2 regions of the Senegalia sp. (in: firmicutes) genome follow, and region 1 is predicted to be linked to the other one. Evidence: predicted binding sites of a transcription regulator. Region 1 holds the regulator's gene; the other holds the start of a gene.
What was found. The regulator LexA, encoded in region 1, represses DNA repair genes until DNA is damaged. The targets are predictions, from matches to a motif close to CNAACANNTGTTNG.

Region 1 (5,642 bases):
TTACTAGAGGTAATAGGAACAATGAATTAATTTTTATAAACGGTAGATATGTTAGTAGTATATCATTATCACAAGCTATTGAGGATGCATATAGCTCTCTTATTACTGTTAACAGATATCCAATAACTTATTTATATATTAATATAGATCCTAAAAATATAGATGTAAATGTCCACCCTTCAAAAATTGAAGTTAGATTCAATAATGATTTAGAAATTATATCTATAATTAAAAACATAATCAGAGAAAAATTACTAGAAAAAAATTTAATACCTAAAATAAACTTTAATAAAAAGAAGAATGAAGAAAAACAAGAAAATATTATAGATATAATAGATGACAATACAAAAGAAAATATAAATATAAATAATACACTCTATAAGGGAAAAAAAGAAAAGAATATAGACTTAGTAAATGAAAACTTAAATAATGATAGTGATAAATTCAATAATAATTATACTAAAGAAAAAAAAGATTATAATAAAGAAAAGCATGAGGAAAAACAAGAACAAAAAGTTTCTAAAATATTCCCTGATTTAAATATAGTAGGTAGGATATTTAATACTTATATAATTGGAGAAGATAAAATTAATAATTCTATGTATATGATAGATCAACATGCAGCTCACGAAAGAGTTATGTATGAAAAATTTAGAACACAATTTCAAAAAGAAGAAGTTGTAGTTCAACCTTTGCTTGTAGCTAGAACTATTAATTTAAATCACTATGATTATGAACTAGTTAAAGAAAGCATGGATTTATTTACAAGTTTAGGCTTTGATATATCTGATTTTGGTCATAATAGTATACTTTTAAGAGGTGTTCCTATGTTATTTGGATTACCTAATGATAACGATTTGTTTATTGATATTTTGGATAATTTAAATAATGATTTAAGTAATAAATATGAATTAAGGGTAGAGAAGATAATAAAAATGGCTTGTACAAATGCAATCAAAGCAGGTGATTTTTTAGGTGATATTGAAATAAACAACTTGATAAGTGACCTAAAAAAGTGTAACAATCCATTTACATGTCCTCATGGGAGACCTATTACAATTAAAATAACTAGATATGAAATTGAAAAGATGTTTAAAAGAATACAATAATTTAAGGATGATTTTATGAAAAAAGATTTAATAATTATAGTAGGACCAACTGCTTCTGGTAAGACTTCTATATCTATAGACTTAGCTAAAAAAATTAATGCAGAGATAATTTCTGCCGATTCTATGCAAATATATAAATACATGGATATAGGTACTGCTAAAGTTTCTAAACAGGAAATGAATGATATAAATCATCATATGATTGATGAAAAATATCCTAATGAAGAATATAGTGTTTCTGATTTTAAAAATAATGCTTATAAATATATTGATGATATTTATTTAAGAAATAAATTACCTCTTGTAGTTGGAGGAACTGGATTATATATTAATTCATTAGTATATGATTTAGATTTTAAAAAAGCTATATCCAATAATGAATTAAGAGATAAATACTATGATTTGGCAAAACAACATGGTAACAAGTATATACATGACTTATTAAAAGAAGTTGATTACAAATCATATATTAGAATACATGAAAATGATACTAAAAGAATAGTTAGAGCACTTGAAATTTTTTATGAGACTGGTAAAGCAATGAGTGATAGTTACGATGATTTTAGAAAACCAAACACTGATTTTAATTTAATTATATTTGGAATAACTATGAATAGAGATAAACTATATGAAAGAATCAATAAAAGGGTAGATATAATGTTAGAAGATGGATTGGTTGAAGAAGTTAAAAGTTTATTAGATATGGGATATGATAAATCTTTAATTTCTATGCAAGGTTTGGGGTATAAAGAAATTATAGGGTATTTAGAAGGTAAATATAGTTTAAAAGAAGCTATAGAACTTTTAAAACGAGATACCAGAAGGTTTGCTAAAAGACAAATTACATGGTTTAAGAAAGATGAGAGAATTAATTGGTTAAATAAAGTAGATTTTGAAAGCGAAAATGATATAATTGAAACTATGGTTTCTGTTATAAATAAAAATTTGTTAAGGAGTGTATAGCTTATGAAAAGCAACATTAATCTGCAAGATGTATTTCTAAATAAGTTAAGAAAAGCACACGTTCCAGTAACACTTTTTTTAGTAAATGGTTTTCAGCTCAAAGGTATAGTAAAAGGCTTTGATAATTATACTATTGCCTTAGAAAATGAAGGGACTCAAAATATTATTTATAAGCATGCTATATCTACTATGATACCAGCAAAAAATGTTGATTTAACAGAAAAGTAATACTATAATTGATTAAAAAGTATTCTTCTTCGGATAGAATGCTTTTTAATTTTTTAAATACTCTAAGAAGGTGAAATTATGAATGAGTTAACAGAAAAAATATTATGTAAACAAAATATAAGCAAAGATATAATTATAAAGGTTAAAAATGCTGAAGATAAATTAAAAGGTAGATTTATTGAAATTGATGAAATAAGTGAATACAATCAAATTAAAGTATTAAATGCTATGCAAGAAGAACGTTTAGATTCTACAAATTTTAATTGGACTACAGGCTATGGCTATGGTGATATAGGCAGGGATAAAGTTGAAGATATTTATAAAAGAGTTTTCTGTGCTGAAGATGCAATAGTAAGACCAACTATAGTTTCTGGCACTCATGCTTTATCTCTTACACTATCAGGGATATTATTAGAAGGAGATGAACTTATATCTGCTGTGGGTAGTCCCTATGATACTTTATTAAAAGTGATCGGGACTGAAGGGGATGAACCTGGAACATTATTAGAAAGAGGAATAAGATATAAAGAAATCGAATTAAAAAGTGATAATAGTGTGGATATTAACAATTTAATAAAAAGCATATCTGATAAAACTAAAATTGTATTAATACAAAGATCTACAGGGTATAGCTTTAGAAAGGCTCTTACTATAAATGAGATAAAGTATATTATAAAAAAGATAAAGGGAGTCAGAGAAGATATAATTTGCATGGTAGATAATTGTTATGGTGAGTTTGTTGATACTCAAGAACCTATTGAAGTAGGAGCTGATATTATAGCTGGTTCTTTAATTAAAAATCCAGGTGGAGGATTAGCCTTAACAGGTGGATATATAGTTGGTAGAAGTGATTTAGTTAAAAGAATTGCTAATAGAAGCACTGCTCCTGGCGTAGGTAAAGATTGTGGTCTTACTTTTGGAACTACTAGAAATACTTTACAAGGATTTTTCTTAGCACCTATGATAGTAAAGGAATCTCTTAAAAGTGCTCTACTTATAGGTAGGGTTTTTAAAGACTTAGGTTATGAAATAATACCTGATGTGGAAGATAAGAGAGGTGATATAATTCAAGCAATTAAGATGGAAGATGAAAAAAAGGTAGTTGAATTTTGCAGGTCCATACAATCTTCCTCTCCAGTAGACTCTCATGTTAGATTAGAGCCTTGGCATATGCCTGGTTATGAAGATAAAGTAATTATGGCATCAGGAGCATTTATAGAAGGCTCTTCTATAGAGCTAAGTGCTGATGCCCCTATAAGAAAACCTTATGTAGTTTATTTTCAAGGAGGACTGAATTATTACCATAGTAAATATGCTCTTATGAATGTATTAGCTCAATTTGAAAAAGAAAAATTAATATAATAAAAAAGGCCTTCTTTGGCCTTTAATCTATAGTTCTAAATACTCCTCTTATTTTTCCAAGAATAGAGACATCAGTTACTATTATAGGATCCATACTAGAGTTTTCTGGTTGTAATCTGATATGGTCTTTTTCTATAAAATATCTTTTAATAGTAGCTTCATCTTCTATTAAAGCAACTACAATATCTCCATTTTCTGCAGTGTTTTGCTGTTTAACTAGTACATAATCACCATCTAATATACCAGCATCTTTCATACTTTCGCCGCTTACTGAAAGCATAAAAACTGTATCATTCTTTACTATATCTATAGAAAGTGGGAAAGTATCTTCTATATTTTCAGTAGCTAATATAGGGATACCTGCTGTAACTTTTCCTATTATTGGCACCTCTATTATTTCTTTTCTACTAAAAATATTTTCATTTTTACTATCTAAGACTTCTATTGCTCTTGGTTTAGTAGCATCACGTCTTAAATAACCCTTTTTTTCTAAGCGAGATAAATGTCCATGTACAGTTGAAGTTGACTTTAATCCTACAGCCTTGCAAATTTCTCTTACAGATGGTGGATAACCTTTTTGCATAATTTCTTTTTTTATGAATTTTAATATATTACTTTGTTTAGTTGATAGTTCTTCATACATATATAGCACCTCACAATGTCAATTTTAATTTATTATACCACAAGACATAAATTTTATCAAACATTCGTTCGACTTTATGTTGACAAAGAACGTGCGTTCTGCTATAATTAAGTTAATATAAGGAACTAACGTTCGAGGAGGGCTTAAAATGCATAATAAAAAAATAGTTATAGTAAATAGGGTTAGGTTTACAATGTTTTTATCAGTAATTACATTAGTACTTGCTTTACTATTAAATAATGTTTTAGGAATAGTTTTTGCTAGTGATACATATAAGGATTACAATAAGGTGTTTGTACAAAAGGGTGATAGTATATGGAATATTGCTAAGGAGAATAATCCCAATGGAGAAGATATAAGAAAAATAGTTTATGAAATTAGAGAAGTAAATGATATAGAAAATGAATGGATAAAGCCAGGAGATATTCTAAAAATACCAAGAGATTAAAATCTCTTGGTATTTTTAGATAGGGGATTACTTTTTACGGCTTCTCTTAATTTATCATCATCTAAGTGAGTGTATATCTGAGTAGTAGATACACTAGAATGGCCTAATATCTGTTGTAAGGCTCTTATATCTACATTACCATGCTTATACATCAAAGTAGCTGCAGTGTGACGTAATTTATGAGTTGATAGGTCATCTGTATCAAGCCCTGCATTTTTTAAATGTTTTTTAACTAAATGTTGAACTGCACGTACACTCAATCTATTTTTTCTTTTACTTAAGAATAAAGCTTTTTTATCTTTTATATTTTCATTTGGTCTTATTTTTAAATATTCATTTATTGCTCTTAGGGAACTTTCATTTAAATATATGGTTCTTTCTTTATCTCCCTTACCTATAACTGTTAAAGTATCATTTTTTATTTTATCTATATTGATGCTAACAAGTTCTGAAAGCCTAAGGCCGCAATTTAAAAATATCATTATTATAGCATAATCTCTAACTTTGAATTCACCTTCGATATTTTCTATTAATTCAAGTGATTCATCAAGAGTAAGGTAAGAGGGATGTCTTTGAGTTAATTTAGGTGTTTCTAAATTTATAGTTGGGTTTACATCTACTAATTCAACTATATTATGTAAGTATTTAAAAAAAGATCTAATACTTGCAATTTTACGTGCACGAGTGTTTGTAGAGTTATTTCTTTTTTTATCTACAAAGGAAATATAAGAAAACAAATCTTGTAAATTTATCTTTCTTATTATCGCTATATCTAAATCACTAATGTCTATGTCGTTAAACTCTATATCTTTATCTACTAATTCATATCTCTTTTTAATGAATCTTAAAAATGTTCTGAGATCATAATAATATTCTTTTATAGTGTTTT
Region 2 (5,642 bases), on a different contig from region 1:
GAAGATATAAAGTATTATAGAGATATTATAGAAAGAACTGTTACTATAGCAAATATAGTAAGAACTGGTGGCTTAATTGTAATAGCCATACTTATATTAATATCAATATTTATAATTTCAAATACTATTAAGATAACCGTAGCAGCAAGACAAAAAGAAATAAACATAATGAAATATGTAGGAGCTACAAATGGTTTTATTAGAGGACCATTTATAGTAGAAGGTATACTACTTGGAATTTTTGGTTCTATCGTTTCAATAGCCCTTATAGGTTATGGATATAAATATTTATTTGACATGGCTAGTCAAAAATTGTATGTTTTTGCAACTGTATATATGATACCTTATTATCAAATATTAAATGATATAATAATAATGTTTGTATCTATTGGGGTTGGAATCGGCGTTATTGGCAGTGTTATATCACTTAGAAGATTTTTAAAGGTTTAAGGAGGAAATTATTTTGAAAAAAGGGAAGTTGTTATCTTTTTTGCTTGCAAGTATAATTTTTCTGAATGTAGGATTTGCTTATGCAGGGGATGTAGATGAACTAAAAGAAAAACAAAAAGAAGTAGAAACTAAATTAAAAGATACAAAAGAAAAAATGAAAGAAAAAGAAAGTGAAATGTCTGAGGTTGAAAAAGAAATTAAGAAGCTTGATAATGAAATAAATAAAGCAGCTGAAGAAATCAAAAAAGTAGAAGATAGAATTTTAGGTGTAGAGGAAGATATAGTTACAACTGAAAGTGAATTAGAAGAAGCACAAGGTAAGATTGATGAAAAAAATGAAGTATTAAGTGCAAGACTTAGAACTATGTACAAAAATGGAAATGTAAGCTACTTAGAAGTGATTTTGGGAGCTGAAGACTTTACAGATTTTATCAGTAGATTAGATTTAGTTCAAAAGATTGCAGATCAAGATGTTTCTTTACTTAAATTTATGCAAGATCAAAGGGAAATAATAGAAGATAAGAAAAAAGAATTAGAAACTAAGAAAAGATTATTAGCTCATCAAAAGCAACAAGTCAACAAACAAAGAGAAAAACTTTCCTTAGCTAATAGATCAAAAACAGAAGAAATGAAAAAGTTAGAAAAAGATCATAAAAGCTTAGAAAAATTAGAAGATGATATAAATAAGGAAGCAGATAAGACAACAAATGAAATACAAAAGTTACAAAGTCCTAATGCTGTTTATGTAGGAGGAGAGTATACTTGGCCAGTGCCTGGAAAGTATAAAGTAACTTCACCTTTTGGATACAGAACACATCCTATAAGTGGGTCTAAAAAGTTACATACTGGTATAGATATTGGTTATGGTGGACAATATGGTACTACAGTAGTAGCAGCTAATAGTGGAAAGGTAATATTTGCAGGTGGAAAAGGTGGATATGGTAATTCAATTATGATTGACCATGGTGGTAAGATTGTAACTTTATATGCTCACAACCAATCTTTACTTGTAAGTGTAGGACAAAATGTAAAAAAAGGTCAACCGATTGCACGTGGCGGTAGCTCAGGAAACTCTACAGGACCACATCTTCATTTTGAGGTAAGAGTTAATGGGCAGTATGTAAATCCTTTATCATATTTAAAATAAGAATAAGACAGAGTCAATCATTATTATATTATATGATACTCTGTCTTTTATTTATGAAAACGAATAGTTAAATTGAAATGGTAAAAGCTAAATGGTATAATATGATAGTGATTTTAATAAACTTTATAGTATGATGATTAAGTGGAGGTGAGTCGAATGATTTCAAAGAAAAAAGCTATGATTATTGGTGTGATATTAATTTTATTAACAGCTACAGGTACTCTTATATTAGATAATGTAGTTCAACTTACTATAGGTTCGAAAATAATAATGCCTAAAAGTCAATTGGATAGTTCTAGTAAAATAGCATATATGAAAAATTATATAGATGAGAATTATTTAAATGAAGTAACAAGTGAAGAGCTTACTGATGGTCAGTTAAAAGGTTTGTTTGAGGGGCTAGAAGATCCATATTCTGTCTATATGAATAAAGAAGAATTTTCTGATTTCATGGATCAAACAGAAGGTAGTTATGGAGGAGTAGGAATAATAGTTACACCAGGAGAAGATGGTTTTATAACTGTTGTATCACCTATAGAAGATACACCAGGAGAAAAAGCTGGTATAAAACCAGGAGATAAAATAATTAAAGTAGATAACAAGGAATTCACAGCAGACACAATGGATAAAGCAGTGGATATTATGAAAGGTGAACCTGGAACAGATGTCACTCTTACAATTTTAAGAACAAAGGAAGATGAAAGTTCAGAGGAAATTGAAGTTAAATTAACTAGAAAAGAAATAAGACTTAAAAGTGTGAAATCAGAAATGTTAGAAGATAAGATTGGTTATATTAGAATAATACAATTTGATGAATTAGTATATGATGATTTTAAAAAGCATTTAGATAGTTTAAAAGAAAAAGGGATGGAATCTTTAATTATAGATTTGAGAAATAATCCTGGTGGACTGCTTAAACAAACAGCTGATATAGCAGATTTACTTATAGGAAAATCAAATATAGTTTATACTGAAACTAAAAATGGAGAAAAAGAATATTTTAAATCTGATGAAGAAAAATTAGACCTTCCATTAACTGTTTTAGTAAATGAAGGAAGTGCTTCGGCTTCTGAGATATTATCTGGAGCTATAAAAGATACTAAAACAGGTACTCTTATAGGAACTAAAACATTTGGAAAAGGTATAGTACAAAGAATTGAGCAATTAAGTGATGGATCAGGATTTAAACTCACTGTTTCTGAATACTTTACTCCAAATGGAACAAATATACACGGAAAAGGTATAGAGCCTAATATTGAAATAAAATTACCAGAAGATGTTCAAGGTGGTATAGAAAATTTAGAAAAAGACATACAATTAAAAAAAGCAATAGAAGTATTAAAAGAAAAGATGTAGGCTATTAGCCTATATCTTTTTTAAAGTTTTATATTCTTTATAATGGGGCATAAATAGTAATAGATGTATTGACTTAATTTGAAAAAAGCAATATAATAACAACGAACAATTGTTCCTTAAAATACTTGAGGTGATAAATAAAATGAATAAATTTAAAATAAGTTCTGAATTTGAGCCTAGAGGCGATCAACCTAAGGCTATAGATAAATTAACAAAAGGATTAAAGGATGGCAAAAAATTTCAAACCTTACTCGGAGTTACAGGTTCAGGTAAAACATTTACTATGGCAAACATTATAGAAAATGTTCAAAAACCTACACTTGTAATAGCACACAATAAAACACTTGCAGCTCAACTTGCATCTGAATTTGGAGAGTTTTTTCCTGATAGTGCAGTAGAATATTTTGTAAGTTTTTATGATTATTATCAACCAGAAGCCTATGTGCCAGGCAGTGATACTTATATTCAAAAAGATGCTTCTATAAATGATGAAATAAATAAACTTAGACATTCTGCTACAGCTAGTTTATTTGAGAGAAAAGATGTAATAATAGTTGCATCAGTATCTTGTATATATGGATTAGGAGATCCTATTGATTATGAAAAATTATCACTTTCATTGCGTCCTGGAATGATGAAGGATAGGGAAGAAGTTATAAAAAAATTAGTTGATATACAATATGAAAGAAATGATATAAATTTTGTTAGGGGTACATTTAGAGTACGTGGAGATATTATTGAGATATTTCCAGCTTCTTCTACGGAAAATGCTATAAGGGTAGAGTTTTTTGGAGATGAAATAGATAGGATAACAGAAGTAAATTCATTAACTGGAGAAATAATAGGAAGAAGAAATCATATTTCAATATTTCCTGCATCTCACTTTGCCACTTCACAAGATAAAATTGATAAAGCTATCGTTGGGATAGAAAAGGAATTAGAAGAAAGATTAAAGGAACTTAGAAATGAAGATAAATTGTTAGAAGCACAAAGATTAGAGCAAAGAACTATGTATGATATAGAAATGCTCAGAGAAATGGGATATTGTAATGGAATAGAAAACTATTCTAGACATCTAAGTGATAGAGCACCTGGAAGTAAACCTTATACTTTGATAGATTATTTTCCAGATGATTTTTTAATGGTAGTAGATGAATCCCATGTTAGTATACCTCAAATTAGAGGAATGTATGCAGGTGATAGATCAAGGAAGCAAACTTTGGTAGATCATGGTTTTAGATTACCTTCTGCACTTGATAATAGACCCCTAAATTTTGAAGAATTTGAAAGTCATATAAATCAAATGGTCTTTGTAAGTGCTACACCAAGTCAATATGAAGCAGAGCATTCGGAGCAAATAGTAGAACAAATCATAAGACCTACAGGACTTCTTGACCCATTAATAGAAATAAGGCCTACAGAAAATCAAATAGATAATTTAATAAAAGAAATAAATATAAGAATAGAAAGAAATGAAAGAGTACTAATAACAACGCTCACCAAAAAAATGAGTGAAGATTTAACAGATTATTTAAAAGAAATAGGAATAAAGGTCACATACCTTCATTCTGATATCAAAACCATAGAAAGAATGGGTATAATACGTGATTTAAGACTTGGAAAATTTGATGTATTGATAGGTATAAACTTACTTAGGGAAGGCTTGGACCTACCAGAAGTTTCACTTATAGCTATTTTAGATGCAGATAAGGAAGGTTTTTTAAGATCAGAAACAGCTATGATACAAACAGTAGGAAGAGCTGCAAGAAATTCAGATGGAAGAGTTATAATGTATGCTGATAAAATAACTAATTCTATGAATAGAACAATATCTGAAACTAATAGAAGAAGAAGCATACAAACTAAATACAATGAAGAACATGATATTACACCTACAACAATTAAGAAATCTATAAGGGATGTAATAGAAGCTACAAAAGTTTCAGAAGATGAAGATGGATATAATGCAAATAAAATGAGCAAAGAAGAAATAGAAAATATGATTATATCTATAGAAGCAGAAATGATGGAAGCAGCAGAAAACTTACAGTTTGAAAGAGCAGCAGAGCTAAGAGATAAAATAACAGAACTTAATAAAAAATTAGATGAATAATTAAGTTTTGTCCTTAATAGAAAGAGGGATAATAGATGCAAAAAGATAAATTGATAGTAAAAGGAGCAAAAGAACATAATTTAAAAAATATAGATATAGAATTACCTCGTGATAAGTTTATAGTATTAACAGGATTATCTGGTTCAGGTAAGTCATCACTTGCATTTGATACAATTTATGCAGAAGGTCAGAGAAGATATGTAGAGAGTTTGTCTGCATATGCTAGACAGTTTTTAGGACAAATGGAAAAACCAAATGTGGAATATATTGAAGGTCTATCGCCTGCTATAAGTATAGATCAAAAAACTACAAATAGAAATCCACGTTCAACAGTTGGGACTGTGACTGAAATATATGATTATTTCAGATTGTTATTTGCAAGAATAGGAACACCACATTGTCCTAAATGTGGTAAAGAGATTTCTTCACAAACTATAGATCAAATGGTAGATAAAGTTATGGAACTAGAAGATAGAACTAAGATACAATTACTTGCTCCAGTAATCAGAGGCAAGAAAGGACAACATAAAAAGATTATAGAAAATATAAGAAAAGAAGGATTCGTAAGAGTTAGAG

Region 2: uvrB (excinuclease ABC subunit UvrB) is a predicted target of LexA. The motif match lies at 3,056-3,069, and genes of this name have one in related genera.

The regions. Positions count from the first base shown of each region.
Region 1 covers NZ_JBQCYD010000014.1:140-5,781, reverse strand. The annotation lists gene mutL (DNA mismatch repair endonuclease MutL) at 1-1,109, shown strand, start outside; gene miaA (tRNA (adenosine(37)-N6)-dimethylallyltransferase MiaA) at 1,125-2,072, shown strand; gene hfq (RNA chaperone Hfq) at 2,076-2,300, shown strand; gene ACTHUW_RS05230 (methionine gamma-lyase family protein) at 2,379-3,662, shown strand; gene lexA (transcriptional repressor LexA) at 3,685-4,305, opposite strand; gene ACTHUW_RS05220 (LysM peptidoglycan-binding domain-containing protein) at 4,454-4,753, shown strand; gene ACTHUW_RS05215 (tyrosine recombinase XerC) at 4,750-5,642, opposite strand, start outside.
Region 2 covers NZ_JBQCYD010000011.1:26,290-31,931, forward strand. The annotation lists gene ftsX (permease-like cell division protein FtsX) at 1-450, shown strand, start outside; gene ACTHUW_RS04425 (murein hydrolase activator EnvC family protein) at 464-1,597, shown strand; gene ACTHUW_RS04430 (S41 family peptidase) at 1,754-2,953, shown strand; gene uvrB (excinuclease ABC subunit UvrB) at 3,096-5,066, shown strand; gene uvrA (excinuclease ABC subunit UvrA) at 5,102-5,642, shown strand, end outside.